4 regions of the Pararhizobium qamdonense genome follow, and region 2 is predicted to be linked to each of the others. Evidence: riboswitches for the same ligand, from Rfam matches in the RefSeq annotation. Region 2 holds a riboswitch; each other region holds the start of a gene.

Region 1 (7,719 bases), 140 kb from region 2:
TCAATGCGGCGGCGATCACCGATCGCGGCACGATCCTCGATACAAGCCCGGACCTGTTCGACCGGATGTTTGCTGTCAATGTGCGCGCGCCGTTCTTCCTGATGCAGGAGGCGATCAACGTGATGCGCCGGGAAAAGATCGAGGGCACCATCGTCAATATCGGCTCGATGTCGGCCAAGGCCGGCCAGCCGTTCATCGCAGCCTATTGCGCCTCCAAGGGCGCCTTGGAAACGCTGACCAAGAACACCGCCTATGCCGTGTTGCGCAACCGGATCCGCGTCAATGGCCTCAATATCGGCTGGATGGCCTCTGAAGGCGAGGATCGCATCCAGCGGGAATATCATGGCGCGGCCAGCGACTGGCTGGACAAGGCTGCGGCAAGCCAGCCGTTTGGCCGTCTGGTCGATCCGGCCGAGGTGGCGCGGGCCTGCGCCTATCTGTCATCTGGTGAATCCGGCCTGATGACCGGCTCGGTGATCTGCTTTGACCAGTCGATCTGGGGTGCCTATGACGGCTCGCCGCATCCGGTTGCCGCCATCTGACGGGATCAGGGTGGGCCGTCTTGCATTTGGCGGCCCGCCATGCCCATATCGGTCTTGCTCAGGTGCCCGCGCAAGCGGGAGAATCGGGAAGCCGGTGAAAATCCGGGACGTGCCCAACGCTGTGATGGGGACGGTTTTGTATTTCATGAATGTCTGAATCATTTCAGCGTTCTGCCACTGGATCTTCAAGCGATCCGGGAAGGTTGCAAAGCCGGTTGATCCGCAGTCAGAAGACCGGCCTGACGAGATAGACCAGCCCCGCGCGGACGGCGGGAGGTTTCGCATTGTTGGGGATCAAACGATGGAAACTGAACCGCAAGACCGCCTTGTGAAGGCGGATGCTTTTTCACAGGACGAGCGCGCCGCCGTCTACCGCGCCATCGAAACCCGCCGCGACGTGCGCGACCAGTTCCTGCCGCAGCCTTTGCCGGATGAGGTGATCGCGCGGCTGCTGGCCGCTGCCCATAGCGCACCATCCGTCGGCTTCATGCAGCCCTGGAACTTCATCGTGGTGCGCGACGAGGGCCGCCGCGAACGGGTGTTCGACGCTTTCCAGCGGGCCAACGAGGAAGCGGCGCTGATGTTTGAGGGTGCGGCGCGTGACACATACCGGTCGTTGAAGCTCGAAGGCATCCGCAAGGCGCCGGTCAGCATCTGCGTGACCTGTGATCCATCCCGGGCAGGAAAGGTGGTTCTGGGGCGCACGCACAATCCGCGCATGGATGCGTTTTCGACCGTCTGCGCCGTCCAGAACCTATGGCTGGCTGCGCGGGCGGAAGGTGTTGGGGTCGGCTGGGTCAGCATCTTCCACGAGCGCGATATCAAGGACGTGCTCGGCATTCCCGATTCCATCGAGATCATCGCCTGGCTGTGCCTCGGCTATGTCGATACGCTTTACGCCGAGCCGGAACTGGCCGTCAAAGGCTGGCGCCAGCGGTTGCCGCTCGAGGATCTGGTGTTTCAGGACGCCTGGGGCGTCACACGCAGCACCTGATCAGTTGGTCTGCTGCTGCTGGTAGCCGGGGCCGGCGGGATGCCTGAGGTCGATCGAGGTTTCCTGCGATGGCAGGAAGCTGGGGCCGACGACGCGGACCTTGTTGTCCTGCGGATTGTAGGGCCGATCCGCAACGGTGTTTTTCACCTGCGTTGCCTCAGTGTCCTGCGTCTTCTTGGTGGCGCGCAGATCGACGACGCCCTTGCCGTTGTCGGGCGTGCTCTGCTGGATGGCGGTTTGACCCAGCGGACGGCAGCCGCACTGGCCGTTCTGGCTGCGGTCGCGGGTCTTGTAGGCAAATGCCGAGGGCAGGTCGGCATAGGGCTCGCCGGTGGCGGCCGACACCATCTGGTCGGTCTCTTCGGTCGTCAGCGCGTGATAATACAGCGCCGTCTCTGCGCCCGGGCACCGCTGCCGGCAGGTTTCCGCATCGCGCTGGAAATCGGCGGGTGAGGCATCGGACGAAATCGGGAAGAACGAGCCGTCGCAGGTGCGCACGCAGAGCGTCCTAAAGCTGCCGGTGGCGCCGGGGCCGAAGTTGTCATGCGGCGTGGTGAAATCGGTATCGCTGCCGCGCATGTCATCGTAACCGTCGCTGATCGGCGGCAGGCCGTTTAGGATATTGCGGTGGGCTTCCGGCTCTTCAATGGCGGCTTCCAGAACATCGTCCTGATCGTCAAAGCAGCGATTGACGGCAAGGGCGGCCTCGATGCGGCGGCGGATGACATCGCTGTCGCTTCCCGTCACCAGGCTTTGACGGCGGGCCTTCAGCGTTTGAAGATCCATTTCCATCTGCGAGATTTCAGCGCTCAGGCTATCGCAGGCGTCTTCATTCGGACCGCCGACAATGATGACGCTGCCCGAACTGCAGCCCATCCGCCTGAGATCGCTGCGCGCCTGACGCAGGTCGAGATTCTGGCGGGAGATTGCGCCGGTATAGTCGCGCACATTGGCATTGGAGGCGGCGATCCTCGGCAGGCTGGCAAGACGGGCATTCAGCCGTTCGCAGACCGCCGAGGCGCTGGCGCTTGCCGTCATGACCAGAAGAAGCGGAGCGATCAGCGCCGCAGTGGATATCGAACGGAAAATCACGTGTTTCTCTCGCCTGAGCATACCGGCTCCCTGCCGGGTGCGAAGGAACATCCTCGCACTCTGACTTTTTGCCCATCATAGCGTCAATCGGCGCTGCTGCAACGCAGTCTCGTTGCCAGCGTTAACGGGAAGCGGGAGATAAATGCGGGGCGAGGCGGGAGAGCCACAATCGGCGGCTCTCCCGGATATCTGGTCATGCCGCCCGGGCGGTTTCAAGCGACATCGGCCGCTCCAGCACCGAACCGCCGATTTCGGCGACAGTTTTCATCTGCTCCAGAAGGCCGGTTGTGACCTCCCAGGCAACGGCAACGGCAAATACAGAGCCGATCCGCTGCGGTTCGCCGATGCGCTCGCCGGGGCAGCCCATGCGCCGGAACATGCGCTCCAGGAAGACATCGGTGACGGTGACGATATGGCTGAGGCCGGAGGACAGGCCGAGCTCTCCGACGCCGCACATCAGTTCCGCCGCTGCGATCGTCACCTGGTTAGAGCCGCGATCCTGCGAGATGGCCGGATCGATGCAGAAGCGGCTGGATTCCCAGATGGAGGCGCTGCGCACCTGCGGATTGTCGCCGAGCAGGATCGGAAACGTATCATCCAGCATGTTCGGCCCGAGCGTCGGCAGCAGCCGCAACGCGCCGCGCAGACGGCCCGTCTGGTCGGAATAGGACATGACATAGAGCGGATTGGCGTCGTCGTAGTGATCGATTTCCCAATCGCCACGCAGCGAAACGTCCCATTTCAGCAGGTCGTGAAAGACGCGCTTGCGCAGCCGGAACATGGCGTCGAGATCGCCGGGATTCTGCTTGCCGGTGTTGCGGTTGAAAATCCTGATCATTTTTTGCTCCTGTGTTGATGGTTCAGGAGCAAATGCTGTCAAATTTTATGGGTTGGCATAACTGTCGGTAGTGACAGGTTTCCAATGCACGCCAATGCGTTTCTCCTGATCGGAGGTCCGAAAGGACCTCCGATCAGGAGAACAAGGACAACAGGGGGATGAAAGGGCTTCGGGCGAACGACGAACCCTTGCAGACGATGTCAGAAAGTGGGGATGAGATCGCGCCGGACGGCCTGGGCGACGGCCTGGCTGTTGGAGACGACGTTCAGCTTTCGCCGGGCATTGGTCATGAAGAAGCGGACGGTGCGCTCCGAAATGCCAAGGATGGTGGCGATTTCCCAGTAGCTCTTGCCGGCGGCGGCCCAACCGAGCACTTCGGTTTCCCGGTGGGTTAACGCCTTGGCGCATTCTTCGGCCGGCTGACACTCCTCGTCGCTTTCCAGCAGGGCTGCGTGGAAAAGATTGGCCAGCAATTGGAAATCGCGCAGGTGCAGACGCCGGTAGGCCGGCCATTCGTCGGCGGGGACATCGGCCTGGATTGCCAGGAAGGCCAGCCGTCGCGGCGGTGTGGCAAGCGGCAGCGTGACGCCGTCGAGCCCATGGCCGAGCTGCGTGGCCGAGGAGAAAAGAGGCTCGCTTTCGGGATGAAGCTTGCGCGCCGTTGCCCAATCCACAGGCCGCAACCCACCCATGGTCATGCGCAGGATCGGATCGATACGCTGGTACTGCTTGTCGATATAGGTTGAGAGGCTGCGGGCGCTGAACGTATGGTGCAGCCTGTGGATAACCACACCGGCCGTCAGAATGCCGACGTCGAGGTAAAGCAGGTTTGCAATGCTGAAAGTGCTGCACATCAGGTCGAAAAACCGTGTCGGCTCAACGAGTTCCTCGTTTTCCATAATGTCCAGCAGGTCAAAGAATGCCTGTTGGTCAGCCATGCTACGATACCCTGTTATTTTGTGGGTTTCAGCATGATAACCGTTTCAGTCTTTGTCCAGTGCAATCTTTGGTTAACTGTGTATTTTTGATACACTAAACTATAAATTGCAGTTTAGACTGTGGATATATTTTGATCAAACCGGTTTTTACGCCGGTTTGATCCGTTTTTTACTAGGCGGGGTAGGAGGCTTCCACCACCGCCAGTGCGGCCATGTTGACGACGCCGCGCGATGTGACCGATGGCGAGAGGATATGCGCGGGCAGGGCCGTACCCAGAAGGATCGGTCCGACATGCAGGCTATCGGTCATGGTCTTGACGACGCCGAGCGTGATATTGGCTGCGTCGAGATTGGGGAAGACCAGCAGATTGGCTTCTCCGGCCAGCGTGCTGTTGGGCATGACGCGGCGGCGCAGGGCTTCCGAAATGGCGGAATCGCCGTGCATCTCACCGTCGGCTTCAAGATCGGGCGCCAGTTCCCGCACGATCTGCATGGCCTTGCGCATCTTGAAGGCGCTTTCCGAATCCCGCGACCCGAAATTCGAATGGGAGACCAGGGCTGCGCGCGGGGTGATGCCGAAGCGGCGGATTTCCTGGGCAGCCATGACCGTCTTCTGGGCGATTTCCTCGGCCGTCGGATTGAAGGTCACATAGGTATCGGTGAGGAACGTGGCGCCGCGCTGCGAGATCAGCAGGCTGAGCGCCGAATAGTCCAGCACGCCCTCACGCTTGCCGATGATCTGCGAGACGGCGCGCAGATGGGCGCTGTAGCGTCCTTCGACGCCGCAGATGAGGGCATCGGCTTCGCCGCGCCGTACAGCGAGCGCGCCGATGACGGTCTGGTTGGTTCGAACGATGGTGCGGGCTGCTTCCGGAATGACGCCGAGGCGGCCGACCAGCGCGAAATAGTCATCGACATAGTCGCGGAACCGGGGATCGCCTTCCGGATTGACCACTTCGAAATCCACGTCCGGGCGGATGCGCAGGCCATAGCGTTTCAGGCGGGTTTCGATGATCTGCGGGCGGCCGATCAGGATCGGGCGGGCCGTGCCGTCTTCCAACAGCACCTGGGCGGCGCGCAGCACGCGCTCATCTTCGCCTTCCGAAAAGATCACCCGGTTCTTCTGAGCATTCTTGGCGGCGGCAAAGATCGGCTTCATGATGAAGCCGGAGCGGAAGACGAAACGGTTGAGCTGATCGAGATAGGCGTCGAAATCGGTAATCGGCCGGTTGGCGACGCCGCTATCGGCAGCGGCCCTGGCGACAGCCGGCGCAATGCGCAGGATCAGGCGCTGGTCGAACGGCGAGGGGATCAGATAATCCGGGCCGAAGACCGGGGTTTCGCCGGAATAGGCGCGGGCGGCGACATCGGAGGGCTCTTCGCGGGCAAGGGCTGCGATGGCGCGCACCGCCGCCATCTTCATTTCCTCGTTGATCGTGCGGGCACCGCAATCGAGCGCGCCGCGGAAGATATAGGGGAAGCAGAGGACGTTGTTGACCTGGTTGGGAAAGTCCGAGCGGCCGGTGCAGATCATGGCGTCGGGGCGGGCTGCCCGCGCAACCTCCGGCATGATTTCGGGATTGGGGTTGGCGAGCGCCATGATCAGCGGCTTTTCCGCCATCTGGACCAGAAGTTCCGGCTTCAGAACGCCTGCGGCAGAGAGGCCGAGAAAGACGTCGGCACCGGCAATGCTGTCGGCCAGCACACGGTTGTCGCTGTCCTGCGCGTAGATCGACTTCCACTCGTCCATCAGCACTTCGCGGCCGGTATAGACGAGGCCTTCGAGATCATGGACCCAGATATTTTGACGCTCTGCGCCGAGTGTGACCAGAAGATTGAGGCAGGCGAGGGCTGCGGCACCGGCGCCGGAGGTGACGATCTTGGCCTTGGCGATGTCCTTGCCGGCCAGCTCCAGGCCGTTGAGGATGGCGGCGGCAACGATGATTGCGGTTCCGTGCTGGTCGTCGTGGAAAACCGGAATATCCATCTTTTCGCGCAGGCGGCGTTCGACCTCGAAACATTCCGGCGCCTTGATGTCTTCCAGGTTGATGCCGCCGAAGGTCGGCTCCAGGGCCGAGATGACATTGACCATCTGGTCGATTTCAGGCGCATCGATCTCGATATCGAAGACATCGATACCGGCGAATTTCTTGAACAGGACGGCCTTGCCCTCCATGACCGGCTTGGAGGCGAGCGGGCCGATATTGCCAAGGCCGAGGACCGCCGTGCCGTTCGAGACGACGGCGACCAGATTGGCGCGCGCGGTATAGTCGGCAGCGGTTGCCGGATCGTCGCGGATGGCAAGGCAGGGGGCTGCAACGCCGGGGGAATAGGCAAGCGCTAGGTCGCGCTGGTTGCCGAGCGGCTTGGTCGGCTGGATCTCGAGCTTTCCTGGGCGCGGATAGCGGTGGAAAAACAGCGCCTGCTCGTCGAGGTCGCCGCTTGCTGGGGCCGCTGGGGTCTTGGCCTTGTCGCCGGTGCTCATATCGTCATTCCCTACCTATTCGTCGCGGCTCTTTTTGCATGAAAAATCGGCTCCGTACAGTTTCGAAACGGGCGTTTATCCCCGGTTTTAAGGAACAGGTGTTTCTCCGGGCATGCCGCTGGTTCCACAGGCTGTCATTATCCTGAAACAAGAGTCTGTTTTTGAAGGCTTACAAGAGAGGCACGACAGACCGTTGCGAGGCAGCATGACCGAGAAAGAGCAAGAACCCCAGCGTTTCAGGACCCTGTTCATTTCCGACGTTCATCTGGGTTCAAAGGCCGCCAAGACCGATTATCTCCTCGATTTCCTGCGTGTGACCGAGGCCGAGACGATCATCCTTGTCGGCGATATTGTCGATGGATGGCGGCTGAAGCGGAGCTGGTACTGGCCGCAATCGTGCAACGACGTCGTCCAGAAACTGCTGCGCAAGGCGCGCAAGGGCACCCGCATCGTCTACATTCCCGGCAATCACGACGAGTTTATGCGCGATTTTCCAGGCGTGCATTTCGGCGGCATCGAGGTGGCCCAGCGCCACATGCACGAGGCTGCCGACGGCCGCAAATATCTGGTGCTGCACGGGGACGAATTCGATGTGGTCGTGCGCAATGCCCGCCTGCTCGCCTATCTCGGCGACTGGGCCTATGACACGGCGATCGTCATCAATATCGGCCTGGCTGCCATCCGCCGCCGTCTTGGAATGCCCTACTGGTCGTTTTCCGCCTGGGCGAAGCTGCAGGTCAAGCATGCCGTCAACTTCATCGGCGAATTCCAGCGCGTGGTGGCCGACGAGGCCCGCCGCGAAAATGCCGATGGCGTCATCTGCGGCCATA
Region 2 (7,719 bases):
GTGCGGAAAAGGCGAACAGCTTGCCCAGCAGCGCCCCCATGAACAACGACGCAAAGAACAGGCCGCCGCGAAAGCCGGAGCCGATCGAGATCGCCGATGCCAGCGATTTCATCAGGAACAGGCCGATCAGCATCGGGATCGCGGGAGAACTCGCAAGATTGAGATGCAGGGCACCGTGACCGGCCGACAGGACCTGCGGCGAGATCAGTGCGAGAAGCCCGACCGCGATGCCGCCGAGGGCCGGCCGCAGCGGAGCCGGGATGAAGCTGCGGCGGGCAAAGCCTTCGACCAACGAGACGCCCTTCATCAGCAGGATGCCCATGCCGGCGCAGAAGCAGCCGAGCAGCAGCGCGGGCAGATAGTCAGCCGGGACGACTGCGCCGAACTGACCGACATCGATGGTGAAATCACCCGCATAGAGCCATCTCGCGATGAGGTTTGCGATGAGGGCGGAGACGACGACCGGGGTGAGGGAGACGATCGTATAGGTGCCGATAATCAGCTCGAAGGCATAGAAGGCACCGGTGAGCGGCGCGTTGAACGCGGCGGCGATGGCGCCTGCCGCGCCGCAGCCAACCAGGGTGCGCAGGTCCGAGCGGCGAAGCTGCAGGGAAATGCCGAGCTTGGAGGCGATGCCGGACGCAAGCTGCGTATAACCGGCCTCCAGCCCGACAGAGGCGCCGAAACCGTTGGAAATCAGGTTCTGGACTGCGACGATAATGCTGTCGGTGAGCGACAGGCGGCCGCCGTGCAGGGCGTTTGCTTCGATCGGATCGACCATCGGCTTCTTGCGCCAGGAGGCCAGAAGCAACATCAGCAGACCCAGAAGGATGCCGCCGACAATGGGCGCGATCAACACGGAGATTTCGCCTATTAGATTGCTGGAGCTGAGGCGCTCTGCGTCGGAAATCCCGAAAATCAGGCTGTGCAGACGGCTGGATATGATGCTCATCGCCGTAACAGCCAAGCCAGACGTGACGCCGACGATGATACCGGCGGTGACCAGACCCAGTTCGCTTCGCCGCGCAAAGGCGCGTATCCGCCCGATGTCGAAAAGCAGGGAAAGAGAGCTGAGCCGCCGCAGGTCGAGTTTCGGTATCATTTTCAGCTTCATGGCTTGGCCGTCCTGTCTCTGACCCGTCGTAAAAGGCATGGCAGCGGAGATCAAGCCTCGTCTGCCGATGTGCGGGTGTCTGCGGATGCGCCGCAATTGACTTGATCCGGGCGAGCGCCTAATCATCAGCCATTGGATGGTTCCCGGTATGCCGTTGCATGCCGGGAGTAAATGGGAATGCGACGGGCCGGACCCATGCCGGGCGTCCTTATCGCAGCCGACCCCGCGACTGTAGAACGGTCAGGGTTCGCCATCCGGGAAAGCCGATACGTCCGGACTGTCCGCATTCGCGGCGGCGGACAGGACCGGCCCAACCGGAAAAGCCACTGGAGCGGCATTGTGATCAGCCGGGGCTGGACGCCTCTATGTCTACGAATCGTCCACCTCTTCACGATGCCCGCCGATTGCGGTCACGCAATCCGGCGCAAAAGCTCCGGGAAGGCGAGGCGGACCCGTTCGTCCCCTGATAAGGACGTGGCGCCGTGAGCCAGGAGACCTGCCACCCTCAAGGACGCCATCTTTATTTTGGGGTCCGCCCGATCCAGGGAGAAATGCTCCCGATGCCAGCACGGAGGTTGTCATGGCTTTATCATCCCGTTCCCGGAACGGACCGTTTTGCGTTGCCGCACAGGCCGGTACCCGCCGTGCACAGATTGCGTTTATTTCCGGCGCGCGCTGAGGCCGGGATCATTTTATGACATCGATACAGTCAGGCTGCGTGCTGGTCTTGGGCGGCGCCCGTTCCGGCAAATCCGCTTTCGCCGAGAAACTTGTCGTGGCGTCGGGTCTGCGCATGCATTACGTCGCGACCGGAAGGGCCTGGGACGGCGAAATGCAGGCAAGGATTACCGAGCATCGCGATCGCCGCGGGGATGACTGGCAAACCCATGAGGAACCGCTTGAACTCGCCTCCTGCCTGAAATCGATCGATGCGCCCGATCGTATCATCCTCATCGATTGCCTGACGCTCTGGGTCACCAATCTGATGATGGAGCATCGGGATATACAGGCGGAATTTGAACGGCTGGCGGCCTATGTGCCGCAGGCCAAGGCCAGGCTGGTCTTCGTGTCCAACGAAGTCGGGCTGGGCATCGTGCCGGAAAACCGGATGGCGCGCGACTTTCGCGACCATGCCGGCCGGCTGCACCAGATCATTGCGGCGATATCCGCAGACGTCTATTTTATCGCGGCCGGATTGCCGCTGAAAATGAAGGGTTGATCCATGACCATTGAAAAAGCCGCTCACGGCAAGATCCCGGCCACCGTCATCACCGGCTTTCTCGGTGCCGGCAAGACGACGATGATCCGCAACATCCTGCAAAATGCCGGCGGCCGCCGCATCGCGCTGATCATCAACGAATTCGGCGATCTCGGCGTCGATGGCGACGTCTTGAAGGGCTGCGGCGCGGAAGCCTGCAGCGAGGACGATATTATCGAGCTGACCAATGGCTGCATCTGCTGCACCGTCGCCGACGATTTCATCCCGACCATGACCAAGCTCCTGGAACGCGAAAATCGCCCGGATCACATCGTTATCGAGACATCCGGCCTTGCCCTGCCGCAGCCGCTGATCGCCGCCTTCAACTGGCCGGATATCCGCACGCAGGTGACCGTCGATGGCGTGATCACCGTGGTCGACAGTGCTGCAGTTGCCGCCGGACGCTTCGCCGACGATCACGACAAGGTCGATGCTCTGCGCGTCAACGGCGACAATCTCGACCATGAAAGCCCGATCGAGGAACTGTTCGAGGACCAGCTGACGGCTGCCGACCTGATCATTCTCAACAAGACCGACCTGCTCGATTCGACCGGCCTTGCCTTTGTCCGCAACGAAGTCGCCTCGCGCACCAGCCGCAAGCCGACGATGATCGAAGCGAAGAATGGCGAGGTCTCCTCAGCCGTTCTGCTCGGCCTTGGCGTCGGCACCGAAAGCGACATCGCCAATCGCAAGTCCCATCACGAGATGGAACATGAGGCGGGCGAAGAGCACAGCCATGACGAATTCGACAGTTTCGTGGTGGAACTCGGCCCGATCGCCGATCCGGCCGCCTTCATCGAAAAGCTGAAGCCGATCATTGCCGCGCATGACGTGCTGCGGCTGAAGGGCTTTGCCGATATACCTGGAAAGCCGATGCGTCTCTTGATCCAGGGCGTCGGCGCCCGGATCGACCAGTATTTCGACCGCCCCTGGGCTGCCGGCGAAGTGCGCCGCACCCGCCTGGTCGTCATCGGCCTGCACGACATGGATGAAGCAGCCGTTCGGGCTGCGATCGCTGCTGCGGTTTGAGGGTATCTTGACCGGGCGCGAGAATTTTCCCTCTCCAACCCCTCCCCACAAGGTGGAGGGGCTCGGATTGCGTTTGCCGCAAATTTGGTGCGCCACCATAATCGCGTGGGCTGAATTTCGCGCGGGAACTCGTAAGCTTGGCAAGCCGGCACGGACTTTGCCCCGTCTCAAGGAGGGACCATGCATCTCCTCCTAGCCCAGAAGGGCACGATCACCGACGGCGAAGAGGCGATCGATCTCGGCCAGTCGCCAGGCGATATCCTATTTCTGTCGGCTGCCGATACGGAGCTTTCGTCGATTGCCGGCGCACAGCGTATGCGCGACGCAAAGGCGAGCCTGCGGGTCGCGAGCCTGCTCACGCTCAAGCACCCGATGTCGGTCGATACCTATGTCGAGCGTACGGCCCGCCACGCAAAACTGATCATCGTGCGGCCGCTGGGCGGCGCCAGCTATTTCCAGTATGTCCTGGAGGCGTTGCATGCGGCGGCCGTTACCCACAGGTTCCAGATTGCCGTGCTGCCCGGCTGCGACAAGCCCGATCCCGGGCTCGAGCCGTTTTCGACCGTTGGCGTTGAGGACCGCAACCGGATGTGGGCCTATTTCACCGAGGGCGGCGCCGACAATATGGGGCGGCTGCTGCGCTATGCCGAAGCCCTGATCGACGGCGCGGAAAAACCGGAATCGGCCGCGCCGCTGATGAAGGCCGGCATCTGGTGGCCGGGGCAGGGTGTGATCGGGGTTGAGGCCTGGAAGAAGGCGGCTGGGTTTGGTGCTTTCGGAGAGATGGGGGGTATGCGTCCCGGAAACGAGAGCGTCCCATCCCGTTCGAACTTGGTGACGGGAGAAAGCCTTCACCCCCCGACCGTCGCATTGTGCTTCTACCGCGCGCTTGTTCAAAGTGGCGAAACCAAACCCGTCGAAGCCCTGATCGCAGCACTCGTTGCCGAAGGAATGACGGTGCTGCCGGTGTTCGTGTCCAGCTTGAAAGATGCCGTGTCGATCGGCACGCTGCAGGCAATTTTTGGCGAGGTTGCGCCCACTGTCGTGATGAATGCCACCGGGTTCGCGGTCTCTGCGCCCGGCGCCGACCGTAAGCCGACCGTGCTGGAGTTTTCGGATGCACCCGTTCTGCAGGTGATCTTTTCCGGTTCGTCGCGACCCGCATGGGAAGCCTCACCGCAGGGGCTGATGGCGCGCGATCTCGCCATGAACGTGGCGCTGCCGGAAGTCGATGGCCGCATCCTGTCGCGGGCCGTCTCGTTCAAGGCGGCGGCAATCTATGACGCGGATGTCGAGGCCAATATCGTCGGCCACGAACCGCTGGCCGACCGGGTCGCCTTTGCCGCGAAGCTTGCAGCCAACTGGGCAAGGCTGCGCCAAGCCGCGCCAAGCGAGCGCCGCGTGGCGATCATCATGGCAAATTACCCCAACCGCGACGGGCGGCTTGGCAATGGCGTCGGTCTCGATACCCCTGCAGGAACCATCGAAGTGATGAAGGCAATGGCGGCCGCCGGCTATGCCATCGATTCGATCCCCGCCAGTGGCGACGCGCTGATTGCGCATCTGATGGAGGGTCCGACCAACTCCGCGCAAGCGGATTGCGACATCCGCGAAACACTTTCCTTAAGTGAATACAACGCCTTCTTTGCATCGCTTCCCGATCGGATTCAGGCTGAGGTCACCGGCCGGTGGGGCGAGCCGCAGAGCGATCCGTTTTTCCGGGATGGCCGTTTCGCCCTGCCTTTGACGCGCTTTGGGCAAACGCTGGTCGGCATCCAGCCGGCACGCGGCTATCATATCGATCCGAAGGAAACCTATCACTCGCCGGACCTTGTGCCGCCGCATGGATATCTCGCCTTCTACGCCTATCTGCGCCGCGACTATGGGGCCCATGCCATCATCCATATGGGCAAGCACGGCAATCTCGAATGGCTGCCGGGCAAGTCGCTGGCGCTGTCGGAAAATTGCTATCCGGAAGCCGTCTTCGGCCCGATGCCGCATCTCTATCCGTTCATTGTCAACGATCCCGGCGAGGGCACGCAGGCCAAGCGCCGCACGGCCGCCGTCATCATCGACCACCTGACGCCGCCTTTGACGCGGGCTGAATCCTATGGTCCGCTGAAGGACCTGGAAGCGCTGGTCGACGAATATTACGACGCGGCCGGCGGCGATCCCCGGCGCCTGCGGTTGCTCAGCAAGCAGATCCTCGAGCTCGTCCGCGATATCGGCCTTGACCATGACGCCGGCATTGCCGGTACGGACGGCGAGGACAAGGCGCTTGAAAAACTCGATGCCTATCTCTGCGACCTCAAGGAATTGCAGATCCGCGATGGGCTGCATGTCTTCGGGGTGGCGCCGGAAGGCCGGTTGCTGACGGATCTGACGGTTGCGCTGGCGCGCGTGCCCCGCGGACAGAGCGAGGGCGGCGACCAGAGCCTGCAGCGGGCGATTGCGGCGGATGCGAAGTTGGGAGTTTCCACAACGATCTCCCCCCTTGAGGGGGAGATGTCCGTCAGGACAGAGGGAGGTGAAGGTTCTGCACGTTCTCAACCCGACCGACCCCCCTCTGTCGGCCGGGCCGACATCTCCCCCGCAAGGGGGGAGATCAACCCGGAGCGATTTTTTGACCCGCTCGATTGCATCCTGTCTGATCCCTGGACCGGCCCGAAACCGGCCATTCTTGCCGAGACATCCGACGCCCCCTGGCGGACGGCTGGCGATACCGTCGAGCGCATCGAGCTTCTGGCGGCGAAATTCGTCTCCGGCGACTTGCCATGCCCGCAAGGCTGGGCAGAGACCGGTGCCGTTCTGCATGAGGTCGAAACCCGTCTCAAACCGTCGATCGTCCAGTCCGGGCATGCGGAAATTGCCGCCCTGATGACTGGTCTTGATGGACGGTTTGTCGCTCCCGGTCCGTCGGGTGCGCCGACGCGCGGGCGGCCGGACGTGTTGCCGACGGGGCGCAATTTCTATTCGGTCGATAGCCGCGCCGTTCCGACACCTGCGGCCTTCGAACTCGGAAAGAAATCGGCGGAGCTGTTGATCCGCCGCTATCTGCAGGATCACGGCGACTGGCCGACATCGTTCGGGCTGACCGCCTGGGGCACATCGAACATGCGCACCGGCGGCGACGATATCGCCCAGGCCATGGCACTGATCGGCACCAAGCCGGTCTGGGATATGATGTCGCGGCGTGTGACGGGCTATGAAATCGTGCCGCTTGCTATTCTTGGCCGTCCGCGCGTCGATGTCACCTTGCGCATTTCCGGCTTTTTCCGCGATGCCTTTCCCGAGCAGATTGCTCTGTTCGACACGGCTATCCGCGCCGTTGGCGGGCTCGAGGAGGATGATGCCGACAACATGATCGCCGCCCGCATGCGGGCGGAAGCCAAACGGCTGGAAGCCGCCGGCGTTTCGGCAAAGGATGCGGCGCGGCGCGCCTCCTACCGCGTCTTCGGGGCCAAGCCCGGCGCCTATGGTGCCGGCTTGCAGGCGCTGATGGACGAGGGCGGCTGGGACAATCGCGCCGATCTTGCCGATGCCTATCTCACCTGGGGAAGCTATGCCTATGGCGCGGGCGAGGACGGCAAGGCCGAGCGCGGCCTGCTTGAAGCGCGATTGAAGACGGTCGAGGCCGTGGTGCAAAATCAGGACAACCGCGAGCACGACCTGCTCGACAGCGACGACTATTACCAGTTCGAAGGCGGCATGAGCCTGGCCGTCGAGCAAATGGCCGGCACGCGCCCGGTGATCTATCACAACGACCATTCGCGCCCGGAAAAGCCGGTGATCCGCTCGCTGGAAGAAGAGATCGGCCGGGTGGTGCGCGGCCGCGTTGTCAATCCGAAATGGATCGACGGCATCATGCGCCATGGCTACAAGGGCGCCTTCGAAATTGCAGCCACCGTCGATTACATGTTTGCCTTCGCGGCAACGACGGGTGCCGTGCGCAGCCATCATTTCGAGGCGGTCTACCAGGCCTATGTGATGGACGAGCGCGTGCGCCAGTTCATGGAAGAGAAGAACCCGAATGCACTGCGGGAGATGACCGACAAGCTGATGGAGGCGATCGACCGCGGCCTGTGGTCGCCACGCTCCAACTCGGCCCGGTTCGAGCTGCAGGGCCTTTCGGCGGCGGCGGAATAGGCGGCGGCGATGGAAAAGCGGACGCTGCTCACGGCATTCAGGGACTATCTGGATTCGATGAATTCAGCTGATGTCGCGGATTTTCTCGATGGTTTCGACTGGGATTTGCAGTTGCGGCAGCTTGACCCGGAAACCATCCCGGTCGTCAGGCAACTGCAGTCGATCACCGCAG
Region 3 (7,346 bases), on a different replicon from region 2:
ACGCTGGCGGAGGATGAAAGCTGCCGGTGGTGGCGCGCAAGGCGAAAGATTTTTCTCCAATAGTCTATAAAATAAATCAACATAGTTATCTAAAACTGGTGTGGCGCTGTAATTTCCTTCTACTTCCGGGGGATATCAGTGCATGCCCAACACGCCGTCCTACATCATCAAAGTCCCGGCCCGCCGTCTGGAATGGCCGACGGTTCTTTTGGCAGTTGCAATCTATGGCGGCTTTCTGGCGCTGACATTCTGGTGGCAATCGCTGCCGGTTATCGCCGTGGCGCTTATAGGAGGCTGGCTGATCGCCTGGCAGGGATCGTTGCAGCATGAGGTTATCCACGGGCATCCGACCGGCAACCAGCGCATCAATGATGCGATCGGCGCGATCCCCCTGTCACTCTGGCTGCCCTATCCGATCTACCGCGAAAGCCATCTGGAACATCACCGCGACGAGCATCTGACCGACCCGATCGAGGACCCGGAATCCTCCTATTTTACCCGCGCGACCTGGGAGCGGCTGGGAACAGCCGGCAAGCTCCTGGCACGCTGGAACACGACGCTGTTCGGGCGGCTGACGATCGGGCCTGCCGTCATGCTGGCGAGCTTTCTGGCGCAGGAGGTACGATTGCTGATAGCCGGCGAACCCGGCCGGGCGCGCATCTGGGCGGTACACATGGTGGGTGCCGCTGCCGTGCTGTTCTGGGTCACGGTGATCTGCGGCATGCCGTTCTGGCTCTATTTCTTTGGCTTCGTCTATCTCGGGGCGGCACTGACACGGTTGCGGTCCTATGCCGAGCACCGTTACGCCGAACGGCACGAGGAGCGCACAGCGATCGTCGAGAACAGCCATTTGTTCGGGCTGCTGTTTCTCTACAACAACCTGCATGTGCTGCATCACCTCAAACCCGGCATTTCCTGGTACCAGCTGCCGTCGGTTTATCGCCGTCACCGCGAGTCCCTGATCGGCACTAATGGTGGGCTCGTCTATAACAGCTACTGGGACATTGCCCGCCGGTATTTTTTGAAGCCGCATGACGACATCACGCATCCCAAGCATTCTTGATGGGGTTGCGTCGGGGTTCGTTTGGAAGCCTGTTTTCGTCATAGCCGAGACTGTCGTCTGCCGAACGATGATCCAGTACAGGAAGCGCGGCCAAGTGCCGGCGGATTGTGGCGAGTTCTTTCAGCACGATCTCTTTTTCCGCCCGGCCTCTCATGCGATGAAGGCGCTCTTGGAGTGCCCGACGAATTGCCACGGTGATCGTTTCTCCTTTTTTTCCGCCAATAATCTGGCGAGGCGTTCGGTCTCCGGGTCGTTGATATTCAGCGCCATCACATGGTCCCTCCGGCCTGTTTGGCGTCACTCTATCTCTTGAAAAGATGTTTGCAAAAACACAGGTCCGTGCCTGGTTCGCTCATCAGGGCAGCGCATAGATTTTCAACATTCGCCACTGTTCCTCCCATTTCCAGTTGACTCACGGTCCGCTCACCTCAATAGTTCGGTCAACGAACGAATTAATTGAGGTGGCCGTGAGCGAAACCCTGCGTATCTCCCGGAAGTTTTCCCAAAGGGCCGTGATGGAGGCCATCATCCAGAACGGTCCGATCTCGCGCGCGTCGATTGCCAAGCAGACGGGGCTTTCCAAGCAGACGATTTCGGAGATCGTGCGGCAGCTAGAGCTGGACGACTGGGTGCGCGAGACGGGGCGCACCAGCGGCCATGTCGGACGCACGGCCGTGACCTATGAACTGGTGCCGGATGCGGCCTATATTGCGGCGGTTGATCTTGGCGGCACCAAGATCCGGCTCGCCATTGCCGATCTCGCCTGTCAGGTGTTCGCCGAGGAGGTCGTGGCGACCGACCGGCGCGGCGGCCAGTTCGTCGTCGATCAGATCGCTGATCTCTGCGGCAAGGCCGCAAGCCATCTGAACATCCCGCGCGAACGCATCCGCATGGCCGTGATCGGCGCGCCGGGCGCACCGGACGCCAGGACCGGCCGTATCCTGCTGGCGCCGAACATTGCCGATTTCGACACGATGAACGTGGCTGCCGCTTTCGAGAAGGCGCTGGGGATTGACGTCATTCTGGAAAACGACGTCAATCTGGCGGTGCTCGGAGAAAACTGGCTGGGGCAAGGGCAGGGCATCGACAATCTCGCCTTTATCGCCGTCGGTACGGGGATCGGCGGCGGGCTGATGGTCGGCGGACAGCTGGTGCGCGGCGCAATGAATGCCGCCGGCGAACTGGGGTTCCTGCCGTTCGGCGCAGATCCTTTCGATCCGGAATCGCTGCGCACCGGCGCCTTCGAACGGGTCGCCGCCTCGATCGGTATCATGGAGCATTATGCGGCGGCATCCGGTGAGACGGCGGATGTTCGCGAAATCTTTGAGCGGGCAGCGCGCGGCGATACCCATGCTGCGGCGACGCTGGATGAGACGGCGAGATATCTGGCGCGCGGCATCAGCGCCATTGCGGCGATTGCCAATCCGGAAAAGGTCATCATGGGCGGGTCGATCGGCTTACGCCCGGAATTGATCGAGCGCATTCGCAAATTCCTGCCGGCCTGCTTTCCCTATCCCGTCGATATCGAGGCAAGCCAGCTCGGTCCGCGTGCGGCAATCATCGGGGCTGCGGCGATCGGGCTCAGCCATCTCCACAATGCGCTGTTTGGCGCCGATGCCCCCGATAGCCGCATGTCGCTGCCGCCGGCGGAAACGGTGGCGTTTCGGGAAGAGCTACAATAACTGCGCCCGATGGCCTGTAATAGCAGGGGTTACATGCAGCTGCGCGTCAGCGGGATGCGGCGTTGATTGCGGCAGGTTCGAGCTTGCCAATGTCTGGGGCGCCATAGGCCCGCATGAAGGTGCATACCGCGTTGCGGGCTGCACTTTCCAGTTCGGCTTCGCTCGGCGTCGCGCCGAACAGGGTGCTCATCTGCAGGTCGGCATTCACAAGCGCCAGAAACTGGCGGGCGGCGACATCGAAGTCGTCGATCTGCAGGAGGCCTTTATGGGCGAGGCGGGCAAAGAGTGCGGCCAGTGCCGTGCCGATCTTGCCGGGGCCGTGCAGGCGCCAGCTTTCGAACAGATGCGGATAGCGCTCGCCCTCCGACTGAACCAGTTTGCGCAGGAATTTTCCATCCTGGTTGCAGATGCAGCTGCGGCTGAGGCGCACGGCAAAGGCCGCAAGATCGTCCTTCAGATTGCCCGGATTTTCGGGAAAGGTCGACAGGGTCGTGAACAGCATGGCGTTTGCCCGGTCCATGACGTCCTCGACCACGGCGGTGAACAGGTTTTCCTTTTCCCGGTAGTGATTGTAGACGGTCTGGCGCGAGACGCAGGCTTCGGCGGCGATCTCGTCGATGCTGGCGCCGGTAAAGCCCTGGCGGCAAAACACTTCCGCAGCGGCTTCCAGAATGGACTTGCGCTTGGCGCATTGGCCGCGCTGGCTATGCACGGACATCTTCGAAACGGTGTCGCGATTGGCTTTCATGGGTTTAAGATAATGCCTCTTGACGTTTTAGACAATGGTGTCTAATTTTACAGCTGTGTCCAATTATATTGACACGAACTGCCAAGCGCGCAGACGTCCTCCCAAGCGCCGCGTGAAACCCTGGCAACGATCCATTGAACCCTCGTGAGAGCAACGCAGCGCAAGACTGATCCGGGTTTGTGCTGCCGTTTTCTGAAAGATGATCCCATGACGTCCTCCTTCTTCCGGACTGCCCTCATCCTCGGCCTCCTGTCCGCCATCGGCCCCTTCGCCATCGACATGTACCTGCCGGCATTGCCCTCGATCGGGCAGGACCTTGGCGCGGAAAACCAGGTGGTGCAGCTCAGCCTGCTTGCGTTCTTCATCTCCTTTGCGCTGGCGCAGCTGATCTATGGTCCGCTGTCGGATATGTGGGGGCGCAAGGCGCCGCTCTATATCGGCATCGGCATTTTCGCGCTCGCCAGCATCGGCTGTGCGCTGGCAAGCGACATCGAAACGCTGATCGCCTTCCGCTTCCTGCAAGGGATCGGCGGCGCGGCCGGCATGGTCATTCCTCGCGCCATCGTCCGTGACATGCATACCGGCGTACAGGCTGCCCGGCTGATGTCGCTGTTAATGCTGGTGTTCAGCATTTCGCCGATCCTTGCGCCGCTGACCGGCAGCGCCGTCATCGAGTTCTATGGCTGGCGCGGCGTGTTCTGGGCCGTGACGATCGCCGCCTTGATCGGCCTCATTCTGCTCGCAACACAGTTGCGGGAAACCCGCCCGAGGGAACACCGTGCCGAAAGCGGCCTTCGCAGCGCCATGGCAGCGTATGGCGTGTTGCTGAGGGACAAGAACTTTCTGACGCTGACCTTCATCGGTGGCCTTGGGATTTCCAGCTTCCTCGTCTATCTCGCCAATTCGCCCTTCGTGCTGATCGATTATTACGGGCTAACGCCAACGCAATACAGCTTTGCCTTCTCGATCAATGCCGTGTCGTTCTTTGCGGTATCGCAGGCAACCGGCTGGTTTGGCGAGCGCTTCGGGCTTGTGCGGGTGATGCGGATCGCGGTGACGGCCTTTGCGCTGACCATGGCGGCCATGGCCATCGTCATGAGCCTCGGGTTCAACCAGCTTCCGGTCATGGCCGCATTCCTGTTCGTCGGCTACGGCTTTCTCGGCCTGGTCATCCCGACCAGCGCGGTTCTAGCGCTGGAAGAGCATGGCGAGATCGCCGGCACGGCATCGTCGCTGATGGGAACGCTGCATTTCGTCACGGCCGCCGTCGCCATGGTGATCGCCTCGGTATTCTTCGACGGCACGGCCGTGCCGATGGCCCTGGGCATTGCTCTTTGTGCCGTCGGAGCGCTGCTGCTGACGCAGGCAACCATCGGCCGCCGCCGGGCGATTGCCGCTGCAGAATAAGTGCCTGACTGTTACGGGATGAGTGGCAAAGGCCTGGAGATATCTCCGGGCCTTTTGCATTTTGAGCGGGCAACTAGAACCCGTCATCGCTTAAAGACATAAGCATTCCTTTATGTCTCTTGACTGAGTGTGCCGTTTGCCGCATGTTGGATATATCGTGGTTCTCCGGAGTTCGCATCCGGAGCTAAGAGGGAATCCGGTGCGATGCCGCAAGGTGTCCATGCCGGAGCTGCCCCCGCAACTGTAAGCGGCGAGTTTCTGTCTACCGAACGTCACTGGGACGCAAATGCCCTGGGAAGACCGGACAGCGACGATGACCCGCAAGCCAGGAGACCTGCCGCGATAGATAACGTCCACGGGCGGGGTGTCCCGGTGTGCCGCTTTGCGCAACGGGGACCTTTTGTCCATCGTTCGATACGCAATGCGTCCACTTTGTCCCTTGCCCTCAACAATCGGGGTAAGGAAAATGACCATCACCACAGCAAATCTGGGATTTCCCAGGATCGGGGCCAAGCGCGAACTGAAATTTGCGCTGGAGAGCTATTGGGCCGGCAAGTCGTCCGCAGACGAACTGCTTGCGACCGCAAGGGATCTGCGTGTCAAAAACTGGGCGCTCCAGAAAGACAAGGGTATCGCCACCATCCCCTCCAATGATTTCTCGCTCTATGACCATGTTCTCGACACCGCCGTCATGGTCGGCGCCATCCCTGCCGCCTATGGCTGGAAAGGTGGTCCAGTCGATCTTAAGACCTATTTTGCGATGGCGCGAGGCAGCCAGGGCGGCGGCCACGCGGGCTGCGGCCATGCGGAGCACGGGCATGGCGTACCAGCCCTTGAGATGACCAAATGGTTCGACACCAACTATCACTACATGGTGCCAGAATTCTCAGCCGGTCAGACGTTCGAGCTGACGGCCAACCGGCCGCTCGACGCGTTTCGCGAGGCAAAGGCATTGGGTGTGCACACCCGCCCGGTTCTTCTCGGGCCGCTGACATTCCTCAAACTCGGCAAGGCGGCACAGGATGGCGTTTCGCCGCTCAGCCTGCTCGACAAATTGCTGCCGGTCTACGGACAGGTCCTGGCCGAGCTTTCGCAAGCGGGTGCAGATTGGGTGCAGATCGACGAGCCTTGCCTGGTTCTTGATCTCACGGAGGCGGAACGTGCCGCGTTCGCTCATGCTTACGAGACGCTCAGCACTGCTGCGCCCGGCCTGAAGGTCATGCTGGCAACCTATTTCGGCGCGATCGGTGACAATCTGGAGACGGCGCTCAAACTCAAGGTCGCGGGCCTGCATGTCGATCTGGTGCGGGCGCCGCAGCAGGCCGCCGTGCTGATCGACAAGGCACCGGCGGATCTCGTCCTGTCGCTGGGGATCATCGACGGACGCAATGTCTGGCGCGCCGATCTTGTCGGGCTGTCCAAGCGCATCCAGCCGCTGATCGAAGCGCATGGGCATGGCAAGGTGCAATTGGCACCGTCCTCGTCGCTTTTGCACGTGCCGATCGATCTGACGCTTGAAACGGCGCTTGATCCGGAACTCAGGTCCTGGCTTGCGTTCGCCAATCAGAAACTCGATGAGCTGGCCTTGCTGGCAAAGGCATTCGATGCCGGTAGCGCGCAGGCGGAGACGGTGTTTGCCACATCGATCGCGGCGGCCAGCGCGCGCCTGACATCGGTGAAAGTGCATGATCCGCTCGTTGCAGGCCGGTTGAAGCAGGTCGATGCCACGATGCTGAAGCGCACGTCGCCATTTGCAAAACGTCAGCGGTTGCAGCAGCAGCGATTGCGCTTGCCGCTGTTTCCGACGACGACGATCGGTTCGTTCCCGCAGACGGCGGAGGTGCGCAAGGCCCGCTCGAAACATGCAAAGGGCGAGCTTTCCTATGTCGATTACCAGGCGTTTCTTGAGCACGAGACCGCGCAGGCGATCCGCTGGCAGGAGGAGATCGGCCTCGACGTTCTGGTGCATGGTGAATTCGAGCGAAACGACATGGTGCAGTATTTCGGCGAACAGCTTTCCGGCTTTGCTTTCACCCAGCATGCCTGGGTGCAGAGCTACGGCTCGCGCTATGTCCGCCCGCCGATCATCTATGGCGATGTCTCGCGTCCGAACCCGATGACCGTTGCCTGGTGGAAATATGCGCAGGCGCTGACGGCAAAGACCGTCAAGGGCATGCTGACCGGACCGGTGACGATCCTTAACTGGTCGTTCGTCCGCGACGATCTTCCGCGCAGCACCGTCTGCAAGCAGATTGCGCTGGCCATCCGCGACGAGGTTCATGACCTTGCCGAGGCGGGCGCGGCGATGATCCAGATCGACGAGGCGGCCTTGCGCGAAGGACTGCCGCTGCGACGGGCGGACTGGAAAGCCTATCTCGACTGGGCGGTCGAAAGCTTCCACCTTTGCTCGACCGGCGTTTCCGACGAGACGCAGATCCATACGCAT
Region 4 (7,719 bases), 380 kb from region 2:
TGAACTGCGCGCCCAGCGCTGCAATCCGGTCGTGGATCGGCGATAGCTTCTTGTTGCGTCCGGCCGGCCAGGCGTGTTTCGGAAAATGCATGGCATATTCATGGCCATAAATTTCCATGCCCTTGGCGATGCAGTAATCCTGATCCGTGTAGCTGGTAAAGCGGCGCGGATCGCAGGACCACATGTCCCATTCCGTCTGCCCCTCGGTCACCCATTCGGCCAAAACCTTGCCCGCACCACCCGCCTGGCAGATGCCGAAGGTAAAGACACAGGCCTCGAATGCATTGGGAACGCCCGGCATCGGCCCGATCAGCGGATTGCCGTCCGGCGCATAGGGGATCGGTCCATTGATCATCCGCGACAGTCCGGCAGTGCCGAGGATGGGCACGCGCTCGACGGCGTCGTTCAGATACCATTCCAGCCGCTCGAGATCATCGGGGAACAGCTGGAACGAGAAATCCTCCGGCATGGGATCATCGGGCGTGATCCAGTGCGCCTTGCAGTTTTTCTCGTAAGGCCCGAGATTCATCCCGGACTTTTCCTGGCGCAGGTAATAGGAACTATCGACATCGCGCAGAAGCGGCAATTTGTGCCCGGCTTCCTTCGACCAGGCCGCCAGCTCCGGAATTTCCTCAAACAGCATATATTGATGGCTCATCACCATCATCGGCACATCGCGGCCGAACCATTTGCCGACCTCGCGGGCATAATAACCGGCGGCATTGACGACATAATCGCACCGGATGTCGCCCTGCGGCGTCGAAATGATCCATTCGTCGTTGTCCCGGCGGGCGCCGGTGGCGGGACAGAAGCGGAAGATCTTCGCACCCAGGTCGCGGGCACCCTTCGCAAGAGCCTGCGTCAGCTGCGCCGGATCGATATCGCCGTCATAGGGATCGTAGAGCGCGCCGGTCAGGTCGTGGGTTTCCAAAAACGGATATTTCGACTTGATCTGATCGGGCGACAGAATGTCGAGGTCCATGCCCTGATAGCGGCCCATGCCGACGACGCGCTTGAATTCCTGCAGCCGTTCCTTCGAATGGCCGAGCCGGATCGAGCCGGTGACATGATAGTTCATCGGATAATCGACGAGATCGCCAAGTTCGCGGTAAAGCGACGCCGAATAGCGCTGCATGTTCATGATCGACCAGGACGAGGAGAATGTCGGCACATTGCCCGCCGCATGCCATGTCGATCCGGCCGTCAGCTCGTTCTTTTCCAGAAGCACGCAGTCGGTCCAGCCGGCCTTGGCCAGATGGTAGAGACAGGACGCGCCGACAGCACCTCCCCCGATGATCACGACGCGTGCATGAGACGGCAAATTCGACATGTCTGTTCCCTTGTTTTGGGACAAGTTTTCGCAACGAAGCACTCCCGCATCAAGCGGCCAGAATTCGCTTTATTGATCGAAGAATTCGATTAGATTGGAGATGAAGAAAACCCCTCCCCGACCCTCCCCACAAGGGGGAGGGAGTATACAGAGTATGCCTCGCCGCTGTGGCTGCTCTGCAAAGGGCGAACGACATCCCCCGTAAACCCCCTCCCCCTTGTGGGGAGGGTTGGGGAGGGGTTTGTACCACAACACACCGGACACCCCATGCAGATCGACCTCATCGAAACCTTCCTCGACCTGATGGAAACCCGTAGCTTCAACCGTACGGCCGAGCGGCTGAACATCACGCAATCGACCGTCTCCCACCGCGTCAAGGCATTGGAGGCACAGTTCAACCGCAAGCTCTTTACCCGCAACAAGGGCGGCACTGCGCCGACGGCATCCGGCCTGCGGTTCCTCGACCATGCCAAGGCGCTGCAGCATCAATGGCACGAGGCGACGCGGGCGGTCGAAAATGCCGGAACCTATGAGCGCTCCATGCGGCTGGGCATCCAGCATGATCTGGCCGAAGCCTTTGCCGGGAAATGGCTGTCCGCCGTCCGCACTGATCTGCCGACCACCTCGATCTATATGGAAGCCGATTATTCCAACCAGATGAACCGCGATCTGGCCGCCGGCGATCTCGATCTCGCCATCCTCTATACGCCGCACTACCTGCCCGACCTGCACTACGAGCGCATCGGCGACATGACCTATACGCTGGTCGCCACAACAGTGAAAACGGTCGCCGAATTGCAGCCGGAGACCTATATCCAGGCCGTCTATTCCCCGGCATTCGACCGTGCGCACCGCCTCGCCCTGCCGCAACTGTCCTCCGCACCGCTGGCGTCAGGACAGAACATCGCCATCACCGGCCTGTTGAAAACGCTTGCCGGCGCAGCCTATGTGACGCGCGCCACCGCAATGAAGCTTGCGGATGAAGGCACCGCCTTTCCGATTGAGGATGCACCCCTCATCCAGCAGGCGATCTATGCGGCGACCAGCATCCGCACACGCCACGCCCACCAGCACCGGCGCATCATCGCCGTCATGCAGGATCTGTTGGGAAAGCAGGAATAAGGACGGGAAACGCCGTCAGTGCTGGACGGCAAGGGCTTGCGGGTCATCCTCCGTCAGCCGGGCCAGCATGTCGGCGGCCGGGGCCGGATAGGCTATAGCATAGCCCTGCAGGATATCGCAGCCAAGCCGCGTCAACAGCTTGGCGTGTTCCTGTGTCTCCACCCCTTCGGCAATCACTTCGATATTCAGCGCCTTGGCAATATCGATGATCGAGCGCAGCAGCCGTTTCTGCTCACGCGATGTGGTGATCGGCAAGACCAGCTGCCGGTCGATCTTCATCCGCCGTGGTTTCAGCTTGACCAGCCCGATAATCGACGCGTGGCCGGAGCCGAAATCATCGATCTCGATATCGATGCCCATGGCCTTCAGCCCGGCAACATTGGCAAACACATCATCCTCGCTGTCGTCGAGGAAAATGGTTTCCAGCAATTCGAAGGACAGCATGTCCGGCTGAACGCCGAGACGCTTGAGTTCGTCGATCAACAATGGATCCGACAGGCGGGCGGCCGACACATTGACGGAGATGCGCGGAACATCCACGCCCCGGCGCGTCCAGGCCTCGCGATCCCTGAGCGCCGCTTTAAGGATGGCGGCATCAAGATCGTCCAGCCGGCCAAGACCCGCCGCAACCTTGATGAATTCCCCCGGCATGATCAATCCACGCTTGGGATGGCGCCAGCGCGCCAGAACTTCCATCCCGACGACGCGCCGGGTCCGTGCATCGACCTGCGCCTGATAGAAGGGAACGAACTCGCCTTTCTCCAGACCATGCGAAAACTGACGGCCGATCCGCTGCTCGGCGTTGAGCTGCGCTTTCAGCTGTGCGGAATAGACTTCGACACGTCCCCTGCCGAGCTTTTTCGCCCGGTTGAGCGCAATGTCGGACTGCGCCAGAAGGCTTGCAATATTGCGTCCGCTGGCTGCGGCGACGCCGATGGAGCCGCCGGTGTGCAGGACCTCGTCATTGTGCCAGACCGACTGCTTCAGCCCCTGTGTCAGCCGCTCGGCCCGGGCTTTGAGGTCTTCCAGGGAGACGAAGTTTGCGATCAGAACGGCAAATTCATCACCGCTGACGCGGGCGATGAACGAGTTTTTCGGAACGCCGGCCTCAATACGCCGCGCGCAGGACCGCAGGACATCGTCGCCCGCCGCATGGCCGGCCGCGTCGTTGATCTGTTTGAACCGGTCGAGACCAATATGCAGGATCGCCAGCTTCTCCGGGCCCTCCCCCTCGGCAAGCTCCGCCAGCCGACGGTCGAAAAAGCGGCGGTTTGGAAGCCCTGTCAGGGAATCGTGCTCGGCGGCATGCTGTATCCGCTCGGAGCTCACTTCCAGCGCAACGGCGCGCGCTTCGGCAATCGCCTTCTGCCGCCGCAATTCGCGATTGAGCAGCACATCCGCCGTCACGTCCCACTCGGCACCGATGAAGGTGATGTGGCCGTCTTCCTCGAAACAATAGGCACGCGAGCGCAGATGGCGGGTTTCGCCGTCCGGCAGGATGATCCGGTATTCCGACGAATAAACGTCGCCTGTTGCAATCGCGAGATCGAAATCCGCTTGCGCTTGCACAAAATCATCGGGATGAATCGCATTCATCCACACCGCCGCCTTGACGCGCTTCTGTGTCTTGCCCGTTGCGTAGAGCCGATGCATTTGCAGGTCCCAGACGACTTCGTCCTTCTGCGTATCGTGCTCCCACACCCCGATCTGAGAAGCGTCGAGCGCAATTCCCAAGCGGCGAAGAATATTCTGAAATTCCTGTTCGGACCTCGCCGCTTTCATGGTCTTCTCTGTGGGTGATGCTTCGCGTGTCAGCGCCGCCGCATTCTACACCAAGATTGCTAAAGAACTATTGTTCCGGTGAATAAGAAGAGTATCTTTCAATTCAAACAACCATTGAGTGTTTCTTGAAAAAACCGGGTTGCAACTTGAGCGCATACCAGGTTGTACTACATATCCAATTTAGACATTGCGGGGAAAAATCAAGAGCTGCAATACGTCATTGGAGGTCGCAGCGCCGAATTGACATGCATGATACGACGGCATAATCATTGCGGGATCAATTGGTTCCCTGGGGGCGAGGCGCTTTCGGGGAGTAAATGGGAACGTGACGGGTGGACCCATTCTGGGCATCTTCATCACGGCCGACCCCGCGACTGTAGAGCGGTCAGAGTTTGTCATGCCGGTTTGTTCAGCCGGTAAAAGCCACTAGGGCGACGGGATTTCAAGCCCTGCCCCGGGAAGGTGAGACAGGCTCCTTGGCGCGAAAGCGCCTGACGCCGCGAGCCAGGAAACCTGCCGGTTGATGAAGGGCATGGTGCCCAATTGAGTGGGATATATTCCACGCGCCATCACGGAGGTTGTCATGGCTACGACTACAGTTTCAAGCATTCCGCTTTCTCTCAGCGACCGCATCACGACGGCCGTTCTCGCCCTGTTGATCGGTGGTTTCCTGGTCTTCGGTGCAGGCCTTGCCAATTCTGCAGTGCTGCACGACACCGCCCACGACGTCCGCCACTCCTACGGCTTCCCTTGCCATTGATGAACGGTGGAAGGCTTTGCGCTTTCCGCACCTGATCGATGAGAGGGATCGCCGATTTCCGACAGGACATCGCGCGGCCCTGGATTGCGCCCATGCTTTTGCATCGGGCGGTTTTTGCCGTGGGGAATTGAAACACAGCAAGCGTTGAGCACGACAGATCGATCAGTTCCGCTTGATTTTTGGGGGTATCACATGATTGTCAAAACACTTCTGGCCGCATTGGTGGCTGGGTTGATCGCGGGCGTCTTCATGACGGCGGCACAGGAATTGCGGGTTGTCCCGCTCATCCTTCATGCCGAGGAATTCGAAGTCAAGGAACCCGCAGCCGAGCCGCCTGCCACGACCGAAGGTCAGCAGCAGCAACAGTCCTCGCTCAACCGGTCCTCGGTCATTGGCGAGATGTTGTCCGCACTCTCGCCGGTCACGCCGGCCTATGCCCATGAGGGCGAGCATGAGGAAGAAGGCGGCATCATGTTCGGCATGAGCCGTTTCTCCGGCACGCTGCTTGCCAATCTGGTGGCCGGTGCCGGTTTCGGCCTGCTGCTTGCCGGAGCAAGCCTGGTGTTCAACCAGCCGATTACGTTGCGCAACGGCGCGATCTGGGGCATTTGCGGCTGGCTTGCGGTGCATCTCCTGCCGGCCGTCGGCCTGCCGCCGGAACTTCCGGGCTTTCCTGCAGCCGATCTGCAAGACCGCAAAATCTGGTGGCTCGCGGCGATCGTTCTCTCTGTGGCCGGACTTTATCTCATCGTGCTGCGTGGCGAGATCGTCGCCAAGATCGCCGGTCTTGTCCTGATCGCTGCGCCGCATGCCTATGGCGCGCCACAGCCGTCGGATTTGTCGAGCCCGGTTCCTGCCGTGCTTGGCGCCGAATTCGCCGTTGCCGCCTTGGCCACGACGCTGGCCTTCTGGCTCGTGCTCGGCGTCATCTCGGGCTATCTGAACGAACGGTTTTTGAAATCGGCCTGAGCCATAAAGTTGCCGCGGGGTTTTGTCCGTGCGGCAACCGTGATCAGAGGCCGCCGGTGCGCTCGACATGGGCGCGCAGGCGGCTTTTTTTGCTCTCGTCATCCAGGAGAACGCAGACATCGCAAAAATCACCGCCCTGCGTCCGGTAGTAGAGACAGCAGCCGCTTCGCAAGCGGAATAAGCGCTCGACGGCAACCCCATTGCAGACGGCGCTGATCCGCTGATAGCGCATCGCATCAAAAGACAGCGGCGAGCCGGCTCCGTTGATGACAGCAAGTGCCGCAGCCATCGCCCGTTCCGCCTCGCCCAGCGCCAGACCGGCCTCCAGAAACGCCCCTGCAATACCATCGGCCACCAGCCGCCATTGCGCAACGGGCGAAAGGCCGGTGCGCGCCTGCAGCGCATCGATCATGGGCGTGAAATTTTCGACGAAACCATCATGCAACAACGTCGCCCAATCATGCCCGCGCGCAAAATTCTCGACGCGAAAATGAAAGCGGCAGGCATCGGCTGGCTGGGGGGCATTGACTGAACCGCAGTCGTTGGGAACGGCAGGTTCAAACCGGAATGCCAGGCGATCCTTGCCGGGGACCAGTCCCGCGCGCAGATAGACTGCCGCCACCGCAACACTGAGGTGATGGCTGTAAAAGGACACGAGATGAGCGCCCCTGACGCGATCATCCATTCCGGACGCGAAACGGTTCTGATAGGCGAGCAGGCGTTCGATCATCTCCCCGTCACGGCGCCACGCCCGATCGACGGAAACAAAGTCGCCACTTGGCAAACCTTGCGACATCGCGACATGTGGAAAATACTGTGCCTGCCAGACGATGGCATCAGCCACCTGCCCTGCATCACCGTCTCGAAACCTGCCGTGATCCCTATTGTCGTCCAAGGGGCCGCCTCAAATGTTCTGACGGTCCGTTTACCTCATGATGGAGACTGATGATAGGACCCCAAAAGCACGATCCCTGATCTCAAAGCCAGCCGCCGGAAAAACCCGCCCGTCTCAGGCCGCGCCGTATCACCACCGTTTCGCGCAGCATGGACCAATAGAGCCCAGTGCGGTGGTTTTCGATCATCATGACCAGCAATCCCTGGTCAAGGCCGACGCTGCGATTGTTGAGCCACCCTTCCGCCGTCTTGCCCGGAACGCTCGGATTGAAACTGCCGATAAACCGCCCATCCGCCATGACATCCGGATAGCTCGACAGGATATGGCGTGTGCCTGATATGGCGGCCTGAGGCTCGAATGGCAAGCATGCCAGGGGCGCCCAGGGCGCAAGCGTGCCGTCGTCGGGGCCATTTGGCGCGCCGCGCGCGGCATAACCGGCAAATTGCTGGCGCCGTCCATCCTGCAGGCGGCGCGGACGCTGCGGGCCATCGCATGAGGTCAGCCCCCATGTATCGGCACCATAGCCCGTGAAGCCACCCGGATTGGCCGTCGCATAATCACGCTGAACGGCAATCGCGCGCCGGGTATTTTCGAAATAATCCGTATCATGGGCCGCCACGGCCTCATCGCGGATTCCGCGAAAATCGATCCAGGCATGCGAGAACAGGTGGATGAACAAGGGACCGGCATAGAGGAACGGCTTGCCCTTCACCGTCATCCAGTCGAATTTCGCGGCAAACGCATCATAGCTGTCCTTGCCGATCGGATAGGAGGGCGAAGCGAGCGCCAGCGTATAGAGGATGATCGCCTCGCTATAGGATTCCCAGTGATAGGGCAGAAAGCCGCTGCGCGGTTTCCATC

Evidence for each region. Region 2 has a riboswitch for cobalamin ahead of cobU (bifunctional adenosylcobinamide kinase/adenosylcobinamide-phosphate guanylyltransferase). Riboswitches for the same ligand answer to the same signal wherever they lie in the genome.
Region 1: it holds a riboswitch for cobalamin, as region 2 does, so the genes downstream of both, bluB (5,6-dimethylbenzimidazole synthase) here and cobU (bifunctional adenosylcobinamide kinase/adenosylcobinamide-phosphate guanylyltransferase) in region 2, are expected to answer to the same signal.
Region 3: it holds a riboswitch for cobalamin, as region 2 does, so the genes downstream of both, metE (5-methyltetrahydropteroyltriglutamate--homocysteine S-methyltransferase) here and cobU (bifunctional adenosylcobinamide kinase/adenosylcobinamide-phosphate guanylyltransferase) in region 2, are expected to answer to the same signal.
Region 4: it holds a riboswitch for cobalamin, as region 2 does, so the genes downstream of both, PYR65_RS09645 (CbtB domain-containing protein) here and cobU (bifunctional adenosylcobinamide kinase/adenosylcobinamide-phosphate guanylyltransferase) in region 2, are expected to answer to the same signal.

What each region holds. Positions count from the first base shown of each region.
Region 1 is NZ_CP119566.1:2,511,871-2,519,589, forward strand. It holds gene PYR65_RS12080 (SDR family oxidoreductase) at 1-542, shown strand, start outside; cobalamin riboswitch at 587-799, shown strand; gene bluB (5,6-dimethylbenzimidazole synthase) at 844-1,536, shown strand; gene PYR65_RS12090 (DUF2865 domain-containing protein) at 1,537-2,574, opposite strand; gene PYR65_RS12095 (acyl-homoserine-lactone synthase) at 2,822-3,466, opposite strand; gene PYR65_RS12100 (LuxR C-terminal-related transcriptional regulator) at 3,667-4,404, opposite strand; gene PYR65_RS12105 (NADP-dependent malic enzyme) at 4,577-6,889, opposite strand; gene PYR65_RS12110 (UDP-2,3-diacylglucosamine diphosphatase) at 7,095-7,719, shown strand, end outside.
Region 2 is NZ_CP119566.1:2,376,377-2,384,095, forward strand. It holds gene PYR65_RS11425 (chloride channel protein) at 1-1,102, opposite strand, end outside; cobalamin riboswitch at 1,235-1,632, shown strand; gene cobU (bifunctional adenosylcobinamide kinase/adenosylcobinamide-phosphate guanylyltransferase) at 1,809-2,333, shown strand; gene cobW (cobalamin biosynthesis protein CobW) at 2,337-3,401, shown strand; gene cobN (cobaltochelatase subunit CobN) at 3,582-7,547, shown strand; gene PYR65_RS11445 (dimethylsulfonioproprionate lyase family protein) at 7,557-7,719, shown strand, end outside.
Region 3 is NZ_CP119567.1:346,818-354,163, forward strand. It holds gene PYR65_RS22870 (fatty acid desaturase) at 143-1,063, shown strand; gene PYR65_RS30605 (hypothetical protein) at 1,041-1,217, opposite strand; gene PYR65_RS22880 (ROK family transcriptional regulator) at 1,531-2,745, shown strand; gene PYR65_RS22885 (TetR/AcrR family transcriptional regulator) at 2,792-3,463, opposite strand; gene PYR65_RS22890 (multidrug effflux MFS transporter) at 3,701-4,900, shown strand; cobalamin riboswitch at 5,042-5,256, shown strand; gene metE (5-methyltetrahydropteroyltriglutamate--homocysteine S-methyltransferase) at 5,367-7,346, shown strand, end outside.
Region 4 is NZ_CP119566.1:1,993,375-2,001,093, reverse strand. It holds gene PYR65_RS09660 (GcvT family protein) at 1-1,330, opposite strand, end outside; gene PYR65_RS09655 (LysR family transcriptional regulator) at 1,598-2,452, shown strand; gene PYR65_RS09650 (bifunctional diguanylate cyclase/phosphodiesterase) at 2,468-4,234, opposite strand; cobalamin riboswitch at 4,500-4,769, shown strand; gene PYR65_RS09645 (CbtB domain-containing protein) at 4,818-4,994, shown strand; gene PYR65_RS09640 (CbtA family protein) at 5,187-5,963, shown strand; gene PYR65_RS09635 ((2Fe-2S)-binding protein) at 6,007-6,858, opposite strand; gene PYR65_RS09630 (glucoamylase family protein) at 6,941-7,719, opposite strand, start outside.